4 regions of the Paenibacillus sp. FSL H7-0942 genome follow, and region 1 is predicted to be linked to each of the others. Evidence: predicted binding sites of a transcription regulator. Region 1 holds the regulator's gene; each other region holds the start of a gene.

Region 1 (4,715 bases):
AGGAAAATAATCAATACGGGAAAAAATCCGATGGCAACTTCTTTTGTCCACTTAGGCATTAGGCCACACTCCTATCTGACCGGGCACACGCGGCAGAATAATAAACTTGCTGGCATCTCCGTCTCTGAGACTGACATATACATTGTTGTCATCCATCGCTGTATTTACCTTAATTCCATTCGTCGCCATCTTTGACAACGTTGGTGTAATCTCGGTGTATTGCTTGTTCTCCATCGCCTGAGCTACGGTGAACATCGCATCCCCCCACCAACTTTCCAGTGCTTCACTGGAATGATCCACAACATCCAACTTTAGTGAGCGTGTTCCAATCAGGGTCTGTCCTTCTTTGTGAATATATTGTACCAGTCTGCCCAAATCAACATCAGGTTGCAGATCCAGTTTCAATTGTACGTCATTGCGGTTAATAGTTAATTGAACGTCATTGACTCCATCGTACTGGGTTACCATTTTTTCAATCGGATTCTGCACAGCCACCTGACGATATACAAACCAACCTCCAAACAACACAACGGTTGAAATGACGGCAGTTATAGCAATAGGCAATACTTTTAGCTTCAAGTGAATTACCCCTCCCAGAATTTGGCCCAACCTACTGGCTTATTGGTATATACGAATATGTGCACATTGACTCCTGCGAGAATTTCGACAGGATTATTTGTTTTTGAATGTAACTTTGAGTACATATCTGAGTATATCACATCGTATATACAATTTCGAAGGCGAAAATATGAATAAATTATTAATTTTAACTATTTAAATCAAATATGTTTACAGACAACACAAAGAACCGGTTCAGTCGGATATCCGTCTGCCGGTTCTTTCATTTCTTTAATTCTCTAGTTATCTCACTCTATCTTGTTCTAGCTGTTCGGGAGTGTGTAGACCAGGTCCACCTGTTCTCCGTTGCTAAAACGATAAAAACGATAGTGGTTATGCGTACCGTCTTTATAATACACTTGCCACACATATATTCCATTCACAACTCCGGGCATGATTCGTTTAATCTCACCGGCAGGAACTTCAGAACTGAAGCGATTGCGTATCTGCGCTTCGGACATGCCATTCTGCAGCAGCTCACTGTGTACAGCGTTTGCACCCTTAACCGGTTGATTGTTTGCATCGAATTTAACCCAGACCATAACATCCTGGTTATCCTTGATTTTGCCGATCAGGGTCCAGTAGATGTTGTCAGAGCCTTCTTTGTCTCCCCAGATGTACTTGCGCAATTCATCATAGGATGTAATGCCCAGTTGCTCCTGTGCTGCTTGTATGGCGAGCGCTTCTTCCTTGCGTTGGTCCTGCGTGACATGGACGTAATAACGTTGAAGTCCAAACAGAATCAGAACCAGTGCAAGCAGCGAAATCCATATCCACTTCTTTTTTTTCTTCAAAAGCCGAACTTCCTTTCCCTATGATGCTGTCCTGCAATTAACGAGCAAGCAGACCATCAAATGCCAATTGAGACTCACGCAAAATGCGTTCTTCATCCAGCGTCAGACATTCGCCATGTTTCACCACTTGTTTCCCATCCACCCATACGTGCTCAACATCCTTGGCAGAAGCCGAATAGATGGTATGTGAGATCAGGTCTGTATGTGGATAGAAATGTGCCTGTTCAATGTCCAAGGCGATAAAGTCAGCCTTCATGCCGACCTGGAGTGCTCCGGTATTGTTCAAGAAGATGGATTTGGCACCGTATGACGTTCCAAGTAATAACGCTTCGCCTGCTGGCACTGCCGTTGGGTCACCAGATACACCTTTGTGGATCAATGCAGCCAGTCTCATTTCCTCGAACATATCCAGGTTGTTGTTGCTTGCCGGTCCGTCTGTTCCGAGTGACACGGTAACTCCTGCTTTCAGCAACGCAGGTACCCGCGCAACACCGGAAGCGAGTTTCAGGTTACTTCCCGGGTTATGGGATACAGCCACATCATGTCGGGCCAAAATTTCAATCTCTTCGTCATTCAGATGCACCGCATGTGCAACCAGGGATGGACGGGAGAAAAAGCCCAGTTTCTCCAGATGTGCCACAGGACGCAGTCCATAATCAGCCACGTTCTGCTCGACTTCACGAAGCGTTTCCGACATATGTGTATGAAGGGGAAGGTTTAGGTCGTTCGCGACCTGCACAAGCTTCTCTATGTAGTCAGGAGGGCATGTATATGGTGCATGTGGCGAGATTACGGTTGTAATGCGACCATCTGCCTGTCCATTCCACTCACGTGCAAACGCAGCCGACTCCTCCAGCTTCCGCAATTGTTCTTCTTCCGAGCACAGCCCGATTACACCACGTGCCAGTGCTGCTCTAACGCCGGATTGCTCCACAACTTTGGCAACTTGATCCATGTGATCGTACATGTCCAAGAAAGCTGTAGTTCCTCCTTTTAACATTTCAAGCACCGATAGCGAAGTTCCCCAATATACATCTTCTGAAGTCATTTTCGCTTCCATCGGCCACATTTTTTCCTGCAACCATACTTGCAACGCAAGATCGTCTCCGTGCCCTCTGAGCAACGACATCGCTGCATGACCATGCGTATTGATCAGACCCGGCAGGAAGAACAGTCCTTTTCCATCCACTTTGGTACTATTTTTGTCTCCATCCGGCAATGTCTCACCAATATGCACAATCTTGTCATCCTCAACAACCATGTATCCGTGGACCACGTTCCATGTTGTGCCGCCTTCATTAACGGCAAATTTGCCGTTGTGAATTACCCATCTATTTGTTGTCATCTTCCTCGTCGTCCTTTCCAGTCTCCAAGTAATAGGCCAAACTAAGCAGATCCGTTGTAAAGTCAGCATGGTGAATCCGGATATGCGGCGGTGTTTTTAGAATGGTTGGTGCAAAATTAAGGATCGCTTCAATTCCTGATTCAATAAGCTGATCGGCTACATTTTGGGCTTCCGTATCCGGAACCGTGATAATGCCGATGCGGATATTTTCCGTTTTAACCGCTTCCGTCAATTCATCCATTGGTTTTACCGTCAAACTGTTGATTTGACTACCAATCTTCGGTCCATATGCATCAAATACAGCAACAATCTTCATGTTGTCTTTCAGATATGCGTTGTAGTTGGACAAGGCCTGTCCGAGGTTACCCGCGCCTACCAGAGCTACATTAATTTGCTGATCAATTTTGAGAATGTGACGAATTTTCTCGATCAAATAGGATACATCATACCCGATCCCTTTACGACCAAAATCACCGAAGTAAGCCAGGTCTTTACGAATTTGTGCCGGATTCAGATCCAGCCTCTGTCCAAGCTCTTGAGAAGAAACAGTAGCCACCTCACGCTGATGCAACTCGTTCAAATAACGCAAGTAAACAGGCAGACGTCTTACCACTGCTTCCGAAATTTTATCCGATTTCATTCTTGCTCCCCCTTACCAAGGCCACGATAAAAAAATAATAGATGAAAAGATGAGCATTCTGTATAAAACTCAAAGATAAACGTGACATTTTATACAGAATGCTCCTTGTAATTTAGGTTATAAGTTCTTACGTGCAACTGCTTTAATTGGATACGGAAATATCTAATAAAGTTTAACGCCAAACGATAGTGTCATGCAATGATATAACGAACAAAACAACCATTATTTTTGTTCATTAGCAGGTTTTTCCAACCACTCGGTAATTCGTGGAACCATCTGCTCCGTGAGCATATGCTCCATTTTGGGACCAGGTAATGAATACAAAAAGAATTTACCATAATACGCTTCAATTACCCGTGTATCATAAACAATGACAATTCCTCTGTCCTTTGCTGTACGCACCAATCGGCCAAATCCCTGCTTGAAACGAATGACCGCTTGTGGCACGGACAGTTTCATGAACGGATTTTTCTTCTGTTCCTGAAGCAACTCACTCTTGGCTTCCACCAACGGATGATTCGGTGGCTGGAACGGCAGTCGCACAATAGCGAGACAGGTTAGCGCCTCTCCCGGGATATCTACACCCTCCCAGAAGCTACTTGTGCCCAGAAGTACCGTTGCTTTGGCATCTTGAAACCTGCGAGTCAATTTGGAACGACTTCCACTGTCAACGCCTTGCCCAAGCAACGAGATGTCGTTGCCAGACAGTGCCTCCTTCAGCGGATCATAGACCTGTCGCAACATCTTGTATGAAGTAAACAGAACCATCATGCGTCCACGCGTAGCAATTGCCGTCTCTGCAAGTGATTGCACCAGCATATTAACAAAGTGCGCATCACCCACACTTCCCTTCACACTCGGGAAATCACGCGGAATCACCAGAAGTGCCTGATCGCGATAGTTGAAAGGTGATGGCAGCATCGACGTTAACAGCCGATTATTCTCAGAGGCTTCTTGTAAGCCAAGCTGCTCAATCATGAACTGGAATGACTTATCTACCGAGAGCGTTGCCGATGTAAGAACAACACTTTTCTTTTTGTCAAAAAATAAATCCTTAAGTTGGGCACTGACATCTACAGGTACGGCATACAGCTGAAGAGATTTACTGCGGAACTGACCGCTGGCTTCCATCCAGTACACCGTTTTGGCGTCATCCATACGCATGAAGAAACGTAGATTCTCCTTCAATGTGGTCAGATCTTTCAGCAATCCTGTAATGTCCGTGATCAGACTATCCGATTGATAATCATCCTGATCCTCTTTCACTTCAAGCAGCAATTTGTCCCCTTTGCGAACCAAATCGCCCAGAGTCACATAG
Region 2 (4,715 bases), 640 kb from region 1:
GTGCCGATCTGTGAATTTACGCCTATGGCGAACCCGAAAAAAATTATGGCCAAAGCGTGGGATAATCGTTACGGCGTAGGACTTGCACTTGAACTGGTTGAAGCGCTGCACAAGGAAAAACTGCCTAACACGCTTTATGCTGGTGCAACGGTTCAGGAAGAGCTGGGGCTTCGCGGTGCACGTACGGCGGCCAATCTGATTCAGCCTGATATCTTCTTTGCACTTGACTGTAGCGCGGCAAATGATATGACAGGTGACAAACAGTCGTTTGGACATATCGGAGAAGGCGCATTGCTTCGTATTTTTGACCCGGGTATGTTCACCCATCGCGGAATGGTGGAATATGTTCAAGATACGGCTTCATCCAATCAGATCAAAATGCAGTATTTCATCTCACCAGGTGGTACCGATGCAGGTCAAGTACACTTGAGTGGAATTGGTGTACCATCAACAGTTATTGGTATCTGCGCACGTTATATCCATACCTCATCTTCCATCATTCATACGGACGACTACGATGCGGCCAAAGAGCTGATTGTAAAGCTGGTCAAAGGTCTGGATCGAACAACGATGAATACCATAATTAATAACGCGTAACAATTGACAAGAGACCTCCTAACTATATTGGGAGGTCTCTTTTTTATATCCACAACTATATCAGTTGGACACGTAGATTAATAGGCCGAACATTATAGGGAATTACACATAAGATACAATAACGGAAGATGAATTAAACACCAAGCAGCGGGGGACCTGTTATGGCAGTGAGAAGGAATGGAAAATCGAATAAAGGTTCCAAAAAAACAAATGCCGCAAACACCCTTCTCAATGGCAACCTTAAAGGAAGAAATCTGGAACTTATCGTTGCAGCATTACTGGTCAGTGGGAAGTTAAGAGTGGATGCGGTCACGTTGTTTCGAGAAGCTACACTGGTCGTTGAACTGGTTGGGCAGTATAAATCGCTACAAAATATTACACCATCGAATCAAGACAAACTGGTGCAATTCCTCGATGAGATCGGTGGCGATATGACGTTGAATGACGTTATACGGGCTTTCCAACAGAGAATCAATTCCTAAACGCCAAGAAATGAGGTTGAAGTGATGTCTGACTTTGACGGAAATGGGTTCGCTGAACTACTGATCATTGTCATTCTTGTTGTTTTATTTGTATTTGGTTCTTCCGATATTGACGACCTGACTGATTCTCCTTCTCAATCCTGAATTGGCTAAGTTATTACGATTTATTCATTATGAAATGCATACCTGTAAACGCCAGCCCACAATATGCGGGCTGGCGTTTTTGGATGGCTATAGAAATAGCGGTGAGAATGCAATCCAGGCCAGAATAAGAGTAAGCACAATGCAGACATTCTCTACAACGGCCCCACGCTTGGTCCCTGTACTCATCAGATTCACCCGTATGCGCCACTTGAGCGGTGGTAACGGACGAATACCCCGATTGGTTAGTGAATCGGCCAATAGATGCATCGCATATGCCGTGCCTCCCGCTACCCAGATCTCCGGTCCCTGCTGCTGGGTCGTGCTGTACAACAAGCCCGCCCATATTGCGGTTCCGTACAGGGTATGTGTCAGTCCCCTATGAGTCAGTGTGGTGCAGAGCATTAACAAACTGCCTGCAATCAAGTTCCACGGTGCGAACGCGTGACCATAGAAAACCAGCCCAAGTCCAATCGCAAACATCAACACTTTGCGAAGCGAACGCGAAGGCAGGAATGACACAAGCGCAATGAGGATCGCAAGCAACAGGTTCCATGGTTTGGCATGAACATAGAAGTACACAAATACAGCTGTGGGCAACAGAATCGTCTGTAACAACCTGATCAGACTGTTAGGCAAGGCTCTGGATACCAGCAGCGAATTAGGCTCATCAATGTCAGGCAATAAAGAACCAATCAGAGCAACCGTAACTGCTGGCGCGGTCACTGGCATACCGGCCAACTGCAGAACAGAAAGCGACACGCCTGTCCCGATAATAAGGTGGGATCTTCCCATCATGATGCAAAAACGTCCTTTCGAAGAAATCGGGAACAATACGGCCCAGTTCCGATTTTACAACGAAAACAAAATAAGAACAATAGTTCGCATTTCTTATTTGTATGAAAATAAATATAACTTTCTGTGATGGGGCTCACACTATTATATTTATGACTCTTCTATCTTTATTAGTGAATTAAATCACATAAACTATCGTCAACTACTTGTATAATTTCAAATATAAACCACTAAAATTGTTGGTAATGTACAGCGTCTATCCAAGGAGGCATACACACATGAACGAAAAAAAAGAGAAACTCGTTATCATAGGTAACGGAATGGCAGGAATTAGTACCGTTGAGCAAATTTTAAAATTAACTACGCGATTTGATATTACCGTTTTTGGCACAGAGCCCTATCCTAACTACAACCGCATTATGTTGTCTTATGTACTGGAAGGAAGCAAAACACTGGACGATATCGTGCTGAACGACCTTCACTGGTATGAAGATTACGGCATTACGCTGCACACAGGCACAACGGTTACACGAATCGATGCCGAGACACACGAAGTTGTGACTGAAGATGGAACTCGCGTTCCTTATGACAAAATCATCATTGCAACAGGCTCCAACTCCTTCATTCTCCCCGTACCGGGACATGACAAAGAGGGTGTTGTTGGTTTTCGCGATATCGCCGATTGCAATGTCATGCTGAAAGCTGCTAAGCAGTATAAAAGAGCGGCCGTTATCGGGGGCGGACTGCTAGGCCTTGAAGCTGCCAAAGGGTTGGTACAACTTGGCATGGAAGTTACCGTAGTGCATCTGATGGAAGATCTGATGGAGCGTCAGCTTGATCCGCAAGCTTCATCCATGTTGAAGGCAGAACTCGAACGTCAGGGTATCCGGTTCAAGATGGGTGCGCAGACTTCCGAACTGCTGGGCGGCGAACGCGTTGAAGGGATACGTTTTGCAGATGATACGGTTCTGAATGTTGATTTTGTGGTCATGGCTGTAGGCATCAAACCCAATACGGCTGTAGCCCGCGAAAGCGGTATGGAAGTGAACCGGGGTATTGTCGTGAATGACTATATGCAGACTTCACTTGAGAATGTGTATTCGGTCGGGGAATGTACAGAGCACCGCGGGGTATGTTACGGCCTCGTTGCCCCATTGTTTGAACAAGGTATGATTCTGGCGAAACATATCTGCGGTGTGGAGACCGCTCCTTATGAAGGTTCAGTTGTATCCACGAAATTGAAAATTTCGGGTGTGGACGTGTTTTCAACTGGTGAATTCATCGACAGCCCCGAGCACACCGTCATTTCGCACAAAGATGACTGGAAACGGACCTACAAAAAAATTCTGCTTCGTGATAATAAAATGGTCGGCGCTGTTCTCTTCGGTGACATTACGGATTCTGCCGAATTGCAGAAACTGATTAAAAATCAAACCGAAATGACCGAAGAATTGTATGGTTCACTCATGGGTACAGGCTGCGGCGGTCATAAGAAAGCAACCTCTGTTGAAACGATGCCCGAGGACGAAATCGTCTGTGGATGTAACGGGGTAACCAAAGGAGCCATTGTTGATGTAATTACAAACCAGGGCCTTACCACTGTTGATGAAATCAAAGCCTGTACCGGTGCAACACGCTCTTGTGGTGGGTGTAAACCGGTTGTGGAACAGATTCTGCAATATGTACTTGGAGACAGTTTCAGTACTGGGGCTAAACAGGGCATCTGCGGATGTACTTCCATGGGACGGGATGAGATTGTAGCCGAGATTCGTGAAAAAGGATTACAAACGACCAAAGAGGTCATGAATGTACTGGGTTGGAGTCAGCCAGAAGGTTGTTCCAAATGTCGTCCGGCGATCAACTACTACCTTGGCATGATTGCACCAGACACACACGAAGATGAGAAAGAATCCCGTTTTGTTAACGAACGGATGAACGCGAATATTCAAAAAGATGGAACGTATACGGTTGTACCTCGGATGTACGGCGGGGTGACTACACCAGCGGACCTCAAACGCATCGCTGACGTTTCAGTCAAATATGATGTAAAAGCAGTCAAAGTGACTGGCGGTCAGCGTCTCGACTTGATTGGTGTCAAAAAAGAAGATCTGACCAAAGTCTGGGCTGAACTGGATATGCCTTCAGGTTATGCATACGCCAAATCGCTGCGTACGGTCAAAACATGTGTCGGCTCCCAATTCTGCCGATTCGGTACACAGGATTCCATGGCCATGGGTGCTCGCATCGAACGTAAATTCGAACGTCTGGATCTGCCAGCCAAGTTTAAATATGCCGTCAACGGTTGTCCGCGAAACTGTGCAGAGGCATGTACCAAAGATATCGGTATCGTTGGTAACGACGGAGGCTGGGAGATCTTCATCGGTGGTAACGGCGGTATTAAAGCAAGACTGGCTGATCCCTTATGCAAAGTGAAAACGGATGAAGAGTTGATTGAACTGTGCGGCGCCATCATGCAATATTACCGCGAGACAGGTAACTATCTGGAACGGACGTCCGAGTGGGTGGAACGCATGGGTCTGGAGCATATTCGTTCGGTTGTTGTGGATAACCTTGAGGAACGTAAAGCGTTGATGCAGCGGATTGAATTTGCACTTGAGCATGTTGAAGAACCTTGGCAAAAAGCGATTCGCAATGAAGAAGGCCAAAGTAAAATGTTCCATGGCATCGAAGTATCAGCTC
Region 3 (4,715 bases), 2.3 Mb from region 1:
GGTGCCAAGATCAGTACCGTCAGCGCAGGGCCAAGTAGCATATGCCCTTCTGTCAGACGTAATCCCAGACCAACTGCTACGGAAGCAACGGACAACATCGTAAAGAAATCGAGTGCAAACGAAGAAAGAAAAGCCATGCGCAGAGTAGACATCGTTGCTTTCCGATACCGCTGACTGACCCGCAGAATGGACCCTTCATGTGTTTTGCTCTGTCCCAATGTTTTTAGCGTTTCCAGCCCCCGCAGGGTATCGACAAAATGGTTAGCGAGTGCTTTGTAGGATCTGAATTGTCCGTCTATCTTCCGCTGCGCAGCGAGACCAATCAGAATCATGAACACGATCAGAATCGGGAGTGTCAGCATCAGAATAACCCCGGACATCAGATCCAGCTTGAACACATACAGCAGAATGACGATAGGTGTGAATCCTATGCCCAGCATGCGAGGAATGAATAGTTCAAGATACGTCTTGTATTGAGCTGTCCCCTCACGTGCCAGCGTGACCAGATGGCCTGTGCCCTCCGTCTTCGCATAACGCGGTCCAAGTCTGAACCACTGCTCCACCATCTTTCTGCGCAGATCGGTCCCTGTCCTCTCCGCATATCGCGAAGTCACGAGTTGTAACCAGAAGGATAGGGCGTAGCGGGCGGCAAAAGCAGCCAGGAACAGCAGCAGTATCGGGTACTGCTCCGTTACGGATGAACCTTCAAACAATGCCGTGATGGCCTGTGCCAGCCATTTGGCTTGCATAATGATCGTCATCGCCTGCAACAGTACCAGCGCTGAGGCCAGCGCAAGTACCGGCCGGATGCCCGGCAGCTTCATCAGCCCCCGTCCCATATCAGTACTCCAGGTGGTGCTGCTCGTTCAGACGTTTGCGGAAGATATAATAACTCCAGATCTGATAGCCAAGAACAAACGGTAGCAATGTGCAAGCTACAATGGTCATTACTTTCAATGAATACGCACCCGATGCGGCATTGTATACAGTCAGGTCATATGCCGCCCCAAAGGAACTCACCATCACTCTTGGGAAAAGTCCGATAAAGACCGAGGCAAAGGCAATTGCAATCACTGCCCCTGTCATACCAAAAGCCCAGCCTTCACGCTTCTGACGAACAAAGTATGCCGCAAGTGCAAGCGAAACTGCGCCAAGTACAACCATGATCCAAAGAGCCCAGCCGCGTACGGCGAACACATCGGTCATGAAATACGTCATTAACGCGTAAACAGCGAGCAGTGCAGCCAGCGGCAGCATCAATTTTTGCGCTGTCTTCAAGGCACGCTCTCTGAGATCACCTACTGTTCGTAGTGATGCAAACAGCAATCCATGAACCAGACATAGCAGGGTTACGCTCAAGCCACCAATCACGGTGTACGGATTAACAATATCGAGGACTCCTGCACGCAACTGCATCTCCCCATCAATGGGCAGACCTTTCATCAATGTGGCAAAGACCACGCCGAACAGGAAAGGCAACAGCGCGCTGGAGACAACAATGATGATGTCCCATGTTTTGCGCCAGCGCTGCTGTTTCATTTTACTGCGGAATTCGAAAGCAACTCCGCGGCCAATCAAGGCGAGTAACACCACCACAAGTGGCAGGTAAAAACCACTGAACAACGTGGCATACCAGTGCGGGAAAGCAGCAAACATCGCGCCCCCTGCCGTAATCAGCCATACTTCATTACCATCCCAGAACGGACCGATTGAGTTAATCAGGGTCCGGCGTTCACGATCTGTTTTGGCAATAATGCCTGTAGACATCCCCACACCAAAATCAAAACCTTCCAAAAAGAAGAAACCAACAAACAATACGGCAATCAGCAAAAACCACAACTCACTTAGTGACAACGGAATAACCTCCATCCACGCCGAACGGATCGGCCGATTCATCGTGATCTTCTGGCTTCTCGACCGCAAACGGTCCTGCTTTGATCTCACGTACGAACAGGTATACCATCACGATTCCGAGAACCGTATACGCAGCGGTAAAAGCGATGGTCGAGAACAGGATCATTCCTGCGGATACGTTCGGCGAGACCCCGGCTTCGGTTGTCATATAGCCAAATACTGTCCATGGCTGTCTTCCAACCTCGGTCATAATCCAACCTGACGTATTGGCGATAAACGGCAGGGAGATGGCGAACACCATCAGACGCATAAACCACTTTCCAGCGACCTCTAGCTTCTTACGCATGGCTAGGAATGTACCGTATAGCGCCAATGCAATCATTAAACCACCCGCTGCGATCATAATGCGGAAACTCCAGAATGTTGTCCGTACCGGCGGGATGTAGTCCCCCGGTCCATACGTCTGTTCATACTCAGCTTGAAGCTCCTTCATACCTTTGACACTACCGGAGAACTTGCTGTAGGACAGATAACTGAGCAATCCAGGGATTTTGATCTCACCCGTACTCTCCTGTTTATCCGGGTCAATAAAAGCGACCACCGTCCATGGCGCCGGATCTTCTGTCGTTGTCCATGTGCCCTCACTTGCTGCCATCTTCATCGGCTGTGTCTCCACCAGATATTGCGCCTGGAAGTGACCCGAGAATGCGACGCCGAATGAAGAAACAAGAGCGATAATGATCGCAATATTAAACGATTTGCGGAAAATCTCCACATCCTGCTTTTTCATCAATTTGTAGGCACTGATCCCGGTTACGACGAAGGCCCCTGTCATCAATGCCCCAAAGACTGTATGTGGGAACTCAACGAGAAGCTGACCATTTGTGATGAGTGCAAAAAAATCATTCATCTCGGCTCGACCGTTGTTAATCTCAAACCCAACAGGATGTTGCATAAATGAATTGGCTGCCAGAATCCACAGCGCGGACAGGAATGTGCCGACAAACACCAGCCAGATGCAGGCCAGATGCACTTTTTTGGACAAACGATCCCATCCAAATATCCACAATCCAATAAATGTAGACTCCATAAAAAACGCCAGTAGCGCTTCAATAGCCAGTGGCGCACCGAATACGTCCCCGACAAATCGGGAGTACTCGGACCAGTTCATACCAAACTGGAACTCTTGCAAAATACCTGTGACTACCCCGACGGCAAAGTTAATCAGGAACAGCTTGCCCCAGAACTTGGCCATCGTTTTGTAGATCTCCTTACCCTTAACAACGTACAACGTCTCCATGATTGCAACCAACAGTACAAGACCGATGGATAGCGGGACAAAAAAGAAATGGAAAATCGTTGTAAGTGCATATTGGATACGCGATAACATAATCGGATCCATACCGTTACCCCTTCTTTCTGTTCACTTCGCAGTATGCGTATTTGGCATTGAAGCTGCACCTTCGCTGTCTGTCCGCCAAATACGTTGATGAACGTATTGTGCCAGATTACCTATTTTATACATGTGAGAATTATCACAATCTTCGTCTCTAGAGCAAAAAAAAGTGATCCTGGTCACACAAAAGATAAAATTCAGCCTATTATCACAGCATGCCAACTGCATCTATTCATGGAAGATACTCATGTTTGGGACGGAATGCCCATATGTTAGTCTCAGGCATATCATGCGAAGTACCGTGAGGGCTTTACATATGAAGTGAAAGCATGAAGCACATGCAGAGCGAAGACGCTCCATATTACAGTCAAGGTGAGGTGAACTATTCATGGAAAAACCTGCACCACTACCAGGTGAAGACGCCGAAGCCAGCCTGGATAAGGCCAGTACAACACAGCCCCCTGTCCGGTATGTTCTCTTCCCTCGCAAAGGAGGCTGGTCATCCTTTCCCTATCCCGATATTGCTGCACTGCTGTCGATCGAGGGAGAGGTCTACTATGTCAGCAGCCTGACGCAAACAGAAGATGTACCTCCGGTCATTACCGCCATCTCCCTCCCTGAGGCTGAGCAGCTATTGCTGGAACCTCGCACCGTAGCCGTGGTCGCCCATCCCTACTGGCTAATAGCTACGGCTTCGCTGGAGCCTGAGCTATGTATTGCCCTGCTCCCTGAGCCTGCTGGAAACGAAGCAGAATCTCCGCTATGGGAGAGCAGTATTTCCAAACTGGTCGGCATCGCCGATCTGGTAGGCACATCCTCCGAAACACGTTATATGAAGCTGTTATTCCAAGGCGTACGTGCTATCTGGCTGGGCGGAGAAGACCCTGCACCTGCGGGTACGATGCAAAAGGATGATCTCGAAGTCCCTCTCCGGGACTTCGAACTGCTCTTCTTGCATGCGCTGCGGCAGATCCTGTCAGGCACTCCAGATAGCGTCACCCTGCTTCAATGCAGTGTACGTGCCGACTTCTACCGTCAGCTCCGTGCCAAAGCAGGTGCACATGAGACGATATCCTTTTTGCTGGCAGCCTATGAGTACTTGCTTGAAGATCCGCGGGCCGTCCATTCGTTGCAAGAGGCCTTCACCCATGCGGTCATGAATGGTCGCAGTGATTGTGTGGTCTCCCATTATCGATTCCTGTCTGCCATCCATGCCCGGGCTGGACAGTTGGAGGACGCCCTGCGGGTGTATGGAATTAGTGCAGCAGATGAACAAGAACGGCATCATTATGAACAGTTATGTCGCTGGCTTGAGGCAGGAGAAGATCAACTTGTACGAGCGGAACTACTCCGTATGAACGATGACTACGGAACCGCGCTGCGCATCCTGGACGAACTTGGCGGAGAAACTGCGAGACATTGGAAATTCCGCATCTACCAGGAGACTGGACGTGTGGAAGAAGCA
Region 4 (4,715 bases), 900 kb from region 1:
CCAGACTGCTACGTTCAATTTCCTGCTGCTGACGTTTAGCCCGTCCGAATATTTTTAACGTAACCAGCCCTTGAAGCGAATCCAGAAACGTACCGGAAAACTCAGCCAGTTGCGCGTATTTTTCTTCTGATTTGTTCTTTGTCTTGAGCCCAACCAAGATCATGAACAGCGGGATAAACGGTGCCGTAAACAGCATAATCCAGGCTGTGTTAGAGTGCTGCGTAAACGTAACAACCAGAATCAGAATCGGGATCATCGCAGCTTCCATCATACGCGGCATGTACTGACTGAAATAACTGTCGGCCTCATCCACAGCATCCAAAGCAACACTGACCTTTCCTCCCGTCTGTCCACTCAGGGTTGAAGGCATGGAAGCGCGGGTCAGGTTCTGCAACACAGATGCTCGCATATTCGTCTTGGCGCGTGCTGCCATATGCAAGCCCACTTTCCCATTGCCATACGACAACAGTGAGCGTACAGCCATAACAACCAGTAATAGGACAAGCAACAGCATCACTGATGAAAAGGAAGCTTTCTCTACAAAGATTCGCTGGACTGCTTCAGCCACCAAAGTGGCCTGGCTTATAATAGCTACACCAAGGGCCAGCGAAATGATCGCAAGGAGAAGTCTGTTTTTTCGTTGTAAAGACATTTGCTGCGAGATCAGATTGGATTTGCCTCTCCTTTTCATTGAACGCTCCTCCTTTATTTTTTCCCTTTCACATAATCCGCATCAAACAGGAACAGTTTGAAGACCAGGATTAGAGAAGGAATTAACAAGCACAGACCACCGATAAACACAACGACGAGTGCAAAGCCCATTGCAGGTGATGTGGCGCTACTCTGAATGGTGATGTATGGATCGAGAATGTAAGGATATTGCCCAATCCCGTAAGCGAAAAAGGCTGTGAGAAATTGCAGCATGATGCATATAAAAGCTAAACCATAACGGCGTCCGTTATATAACAGCCACATGGCAATCATGAAAAACGCAACGGAAAGCGCCAGCAGCCACCATAAATCCATCATATTTTGAAAATGACGCTCATTGTGTTGACCCAAATATATAAATGCAGTCAGCGCGAGAATAATGGTCGGTGTGCTCCAGAACAAAGCATAGTTCCGCATCAGCTTCAATGCCGAATGGTCCTCTGCGCGAGAAGCGTAAAATGTGAGAAATGACCCACTAATGAACAATACGGACACGATGGCTAGTCCAACAATGCTCCACGATAATGGATTCGTAAATAGTGCCCAGTAATCCAGGGAAACGGTATCTCCCTGCTTCAAAATAAAGCCACCTTCAGACAGGGTCAGTGCCACTGACAATGACGCTGGAATAAGTAGACCCGTAGCTCCGTATAAGAACAAATACACGATACTTTTTTTGGAACCATAATTTTCGAAAGCATAGAATGAACCACGAATGGCAAGTAAAATGACGGCAATACTTCCCGGAACAAGTAGCGCGGAGCCATAATAGTAAGCAGTATCCGGAAAGAATCCAACGATGCCAATATAGAAAAAGACAAAAAATACATTGGTGATCTCCCAGACCGGTGATAGATAACGGGAGATCAGACGATTAATCAGGTGATCCTGCTTTGTCAGGCGTGCATAAAAGGCGAAGAAACCTGCTCCAAAATCAATGGAAGCTACAATAAGATAGCCGTACAAGAACAGCCAGAGTACCGAAATACCAATTAATTCATAACTCATTATGCCTGGCCCCCTTTCTCGGCTGATTGATCATGCTTCTCCTTCAACCATTTCTCCATCTCGAGTTCAGCAGGATTGTTATTGAACAACCGTCTCAGTACGACGACACACATAACGCCTAGCAGGATGTAGAGAAGCAAGAAGACGAAAAATAAAATTCTCACACTCGGTGAAGAAGTAGCGGCCTCTTCTACCCGCATATAACCTCGGATGATCCATGGCTGCCGCCCGATCTCTGCATAGAACCAACCCATCTCAACGGCCAGAAAAGCAAGCGGTGCACTCAGTGCAACCATACGAAGCATCCACTTGTTAAACTGATTACGTTTCTTCCAGAATACAAACAGGAAGTACAGACTTGATATAGCAAGCAGAGCGAATCCAATACCAGCCATTAGATCAAATAAATAATGCACAAGTAAGGGCGGGTGTTCATCTGGTGGAAATTCGTTCAGCCCGGTTACCTCGGCGTTAAAGTCTCCAAAGGCAAGGAAACTGAGCAGTTTCGGCAAATGAAGAGCGCCTATAATTTCATGTTCTGCATTCAGCCATCCCAAAAAAATCAAATCCGCGCCGCTTTCCGTCTCGAAATGCCACTCGGCAGCTGCGAGCTTCTCCGGCTGATGCTCAGCCAAAAATTTGGCAGACACATCTCCAGCTAAGGAATTTAATAAACTGAATACCAGCACAACGGCCATCATGAGATTCAAGCCTTTTTTGTGGTAGGCCGACACCCCTTTTCTCAGCATCGCAAAGGCTGCTATTCCTGCCAACAGGGCAGCTCCTGTCAGATAAGCCGAGCTTAATACGTGGAATACTTTGGAGAAGGTCGCCGTATTCAGCATCGCTTGTACGGGGTTCACTGCCATGAATTGACCTGCTTCCATGACAAAACCTTCAGGCTGGTTCATGAATCCGTTCACTGTTGTAATAAAAACAGCAGACATGCCTGCCCCGGCGACAATTGGGATGGTCAGCAACCAGTGGATATATGGATTTTTGAACCGATCCCACGTGTACAGATAAATACCCAGGAATATTGCTTCAAAAAAGAATGCAAATACTTCCATAAATAGTGGCAGTGCAATGACATTCCCGGCCAGCTTCATAAAATTCGGCCATACCAGGGCCAACTGCAGTGATATCGCTGTACCTGTCACAACACCAACAGCCACAGAAATGACAAACCCTCTGGACCACCTCTTTGCCATAAGTATGTAATGGTGATCCTTCTTCCGAATGCCGATGAACTCTGCAATAGCAATCATCAAAGGTACACCGACACCAAGCGTTGCAAAAATCACGTGGAACCCGAGCGTCAAACCAGTCACCAGCCTGCTCCATAAAACCGTATCAATAGCCATTCTTTGTGTTGCCTCCTTTCAAACTCTGTTCAATTTAGAAACATTCAATATCAGATTTGGCCAAGCTCAATGCAGAATTGCGAAAAATTTCACAAAGTTAGGTATGACGATATCTTGCCACACCTATAATGCGTTTACTCCTGTAGGCCCCCGATAATAACAATCATTGGATGCCTATTAAAATCTGATATTGATGCACTTAATGTACTAACCAAGCCTATTAATCAAAATTATTATATCTTTATTTTTACCTAATTCAATCAAAGACACGTCTTCTACCCTAAACGTTCAAGAAAGGATCAACTCTTTCTGACAACTTGGTGAAAATCAAAAAATACACCCAATGGAGCTATTGATTCATTGGGTGTAAACGTGTTATTGCACGGAAGATTCTCTATTTTACTTTCTCCGGACTCACCGCACCTGCCTCGCGACGTACGCTCATGATGATCAGTGATGCAGCTAATACCGTAAGGATGATTCCAAGCATCTGAAATCCTGTCACATTGAATGTATCCCCCATAACAATTCCAATCAATAACGACGATAAAATGGTCCCCAGGTAGCGTGATGTATTAAAAATACCCGATGCGACTCCAATCATTTCTTTCGGTGTGCTTTTAAACAGTGCTGCTTGCATACCGACCGCGTTTAGGCCGTTACTTATGCCAAATAAAGCTAAGGCAACAATGATTATGAAGATTGGAGAAGTTTCATTCATAACAACGATCAATATAGATCCAAATGTCATTAAAGAAGCGGATACGATCAGAGCTGGCCGTGATCCTGATCTGTCAATCCAGCGTCCTGCGATCGGAGCAATAATGACTGAGCATAACCCCAAAGCTAGCATGCTCATTCCTGTATGAACTTCGTTGAGATGACGTACCTGCTTCAAATACGTAGGAACTCCAAAAAAAAGTGCGTAAAACAGGATGTTCACCAGCATGTATTGCACATTCACCCAAGTCATCTCGGGATATGAGGCAAACGTTCGCAGAGGGATAAAAGGCGTGGCTGCTTTTAATTCATGTCGGATGAACATGACGAGTGCGATTAACCCGATCCCCCCTGTCAGCAGATGCCATGTTGAAATATCTCCTGTGGAATTTACTGATAGTAAACCGATGAGCAGAGTCACCAAAGCTACCGTAAACATCAGGATACCTGGTGCGTCAATTAACGCAAGCCATGGCCGAATGGACATGTGACCAGAGATAGACGGAGATTGCTCGTCCTTCGGGATTGTTTTCCAGGCGAACCAAAAACTCACCAAGACAAACGGAATATTAACGAAGAATATGCTGTGCCAGTCCCACCAATGAATCAATACTCCACCAATAAAAGGTCCAATTGCAGCCGCTCCAGAAAGGAATATAGCCAAGGTGGACAAGGCGGAGGCTTGTTTTTCAGTCACGTTCATTCTGACAATCGCCATTCCGACGGCCACCATCATACTTGTGCCAAATGATTGAACAATCCGGAATACGATGAGCCATGAAAAACTGGGAGACCACGGAGCTAACATGGACGATACAAAAACAATAACAAGACCCATGAGGAAGATCTTCCTGCGGCCAAACAAATCACTACACTTGCCCATGACGGGTTGAGCGACAGCACTGGCAATGT

What was found. The regulator Rex, encoded in region 1, represses fermentation and respiration genes when NADH is low (regulators of the CRP and FNR family bind a similar motif). The targets are predictions, from matches to a motif close to TTGTGAAATATTTCACAA.
Region 2: a site for Rex is predicted at 2,187-2,204, ahead of nirB (nitrite reductase large subunit NirB). Genes of this name have one in related genera too.
Region 3: a site for Rex is predicted at 3,378-3,395, ahead of MHI48_RS28855 (cytochrome ubiquinol oxidase subunit I). Genes of this name have one in related genera too.
Region 4: a site for Rex is predicted at 3,161-3,178, ahead of MHI48_RS15235 (cytochrome ubiquinol oxidase subunit I). Genes of this name have one in related genera too.

Annotation. Positions count from the first base shown of each region.
Region 1 covers NZ_CP150279.1:4,301,257-4,305,971, forward strand. The annotation lists gene MHI48_RS19025 (AAA family ATPase) at 1-59, opposite strand, end outside; gene MHI48_RS19030 (hypothetical protein) at 52-579, opposite strand; gene MHI48_RS19035 (hypothetical protein) at 882-1,412, opposite strand; gene MHI48_RS19040 (amidohydrolase) at 1,450-2,757, opposite strand; gene MHI48_RS19045 (redox-sensing transcriptional repressor Rex) at 2,744-3,397, opposite strand; gene dinG (ATP-dependent DNA helicase DinG) at 3,620-4,715, opposite strand, start outside.
Region 2 covers NZ_CP150279.1:4,937,827-4,942,541, forward strand. The annotation lists gene MHI48_RS21980 (M42 family metallopeptidase) at 1-597, shown strand, start outside; gene MHI48_RS21985 (hypothetical protein) at 759-1,079, shown strand; gene MHI48_RS21990 (metal-dependent hydrolase) at 1,311-2,018, opposite strand; gene nirB (nitrite reductase large subunit NirB) at 2,294-4,715, shown strand, end outside.
Region 3 covers NZ_CP150279.1:6,592,188-6,596,902, forward strand. The annotation lists gene cydD (thiol reductant ABC exporter subunit CydD) at 1-839, opposite strand, end outside; gene cydB (cytochrome d ubiquinol oxidase subunit II) at 841-1,896, opposite strand; gene MHI48_RS28855 (cytochrome ubiquinol oxidase subunit I) at 1,841-3,256, opposite strand; gene MHI48_RS28860 (tetratricopeptide repeat protein) at 3,639-4,715, shown strand, end outside.
Region 4 covers NZ_CP150279.1:3,405,615-3,410,329, reverse strand. The annotation lists gene cydD (thiol reductant ABC exporter subunit CydD) at 1-691, opposite strand, end outside; gene MHI48_RS15240 (cytochrome d ubiquinol oxidase subunit II) at 706-1,719, opposite strand; gene MHI48_RS15235 (cytochrome ubiquinol oxidase subunit I) at 1,719-3,083, opposite strand; gene MHI48_RS15230 (MFS transporter) at 3,478-4,715, opposite strand, start outside.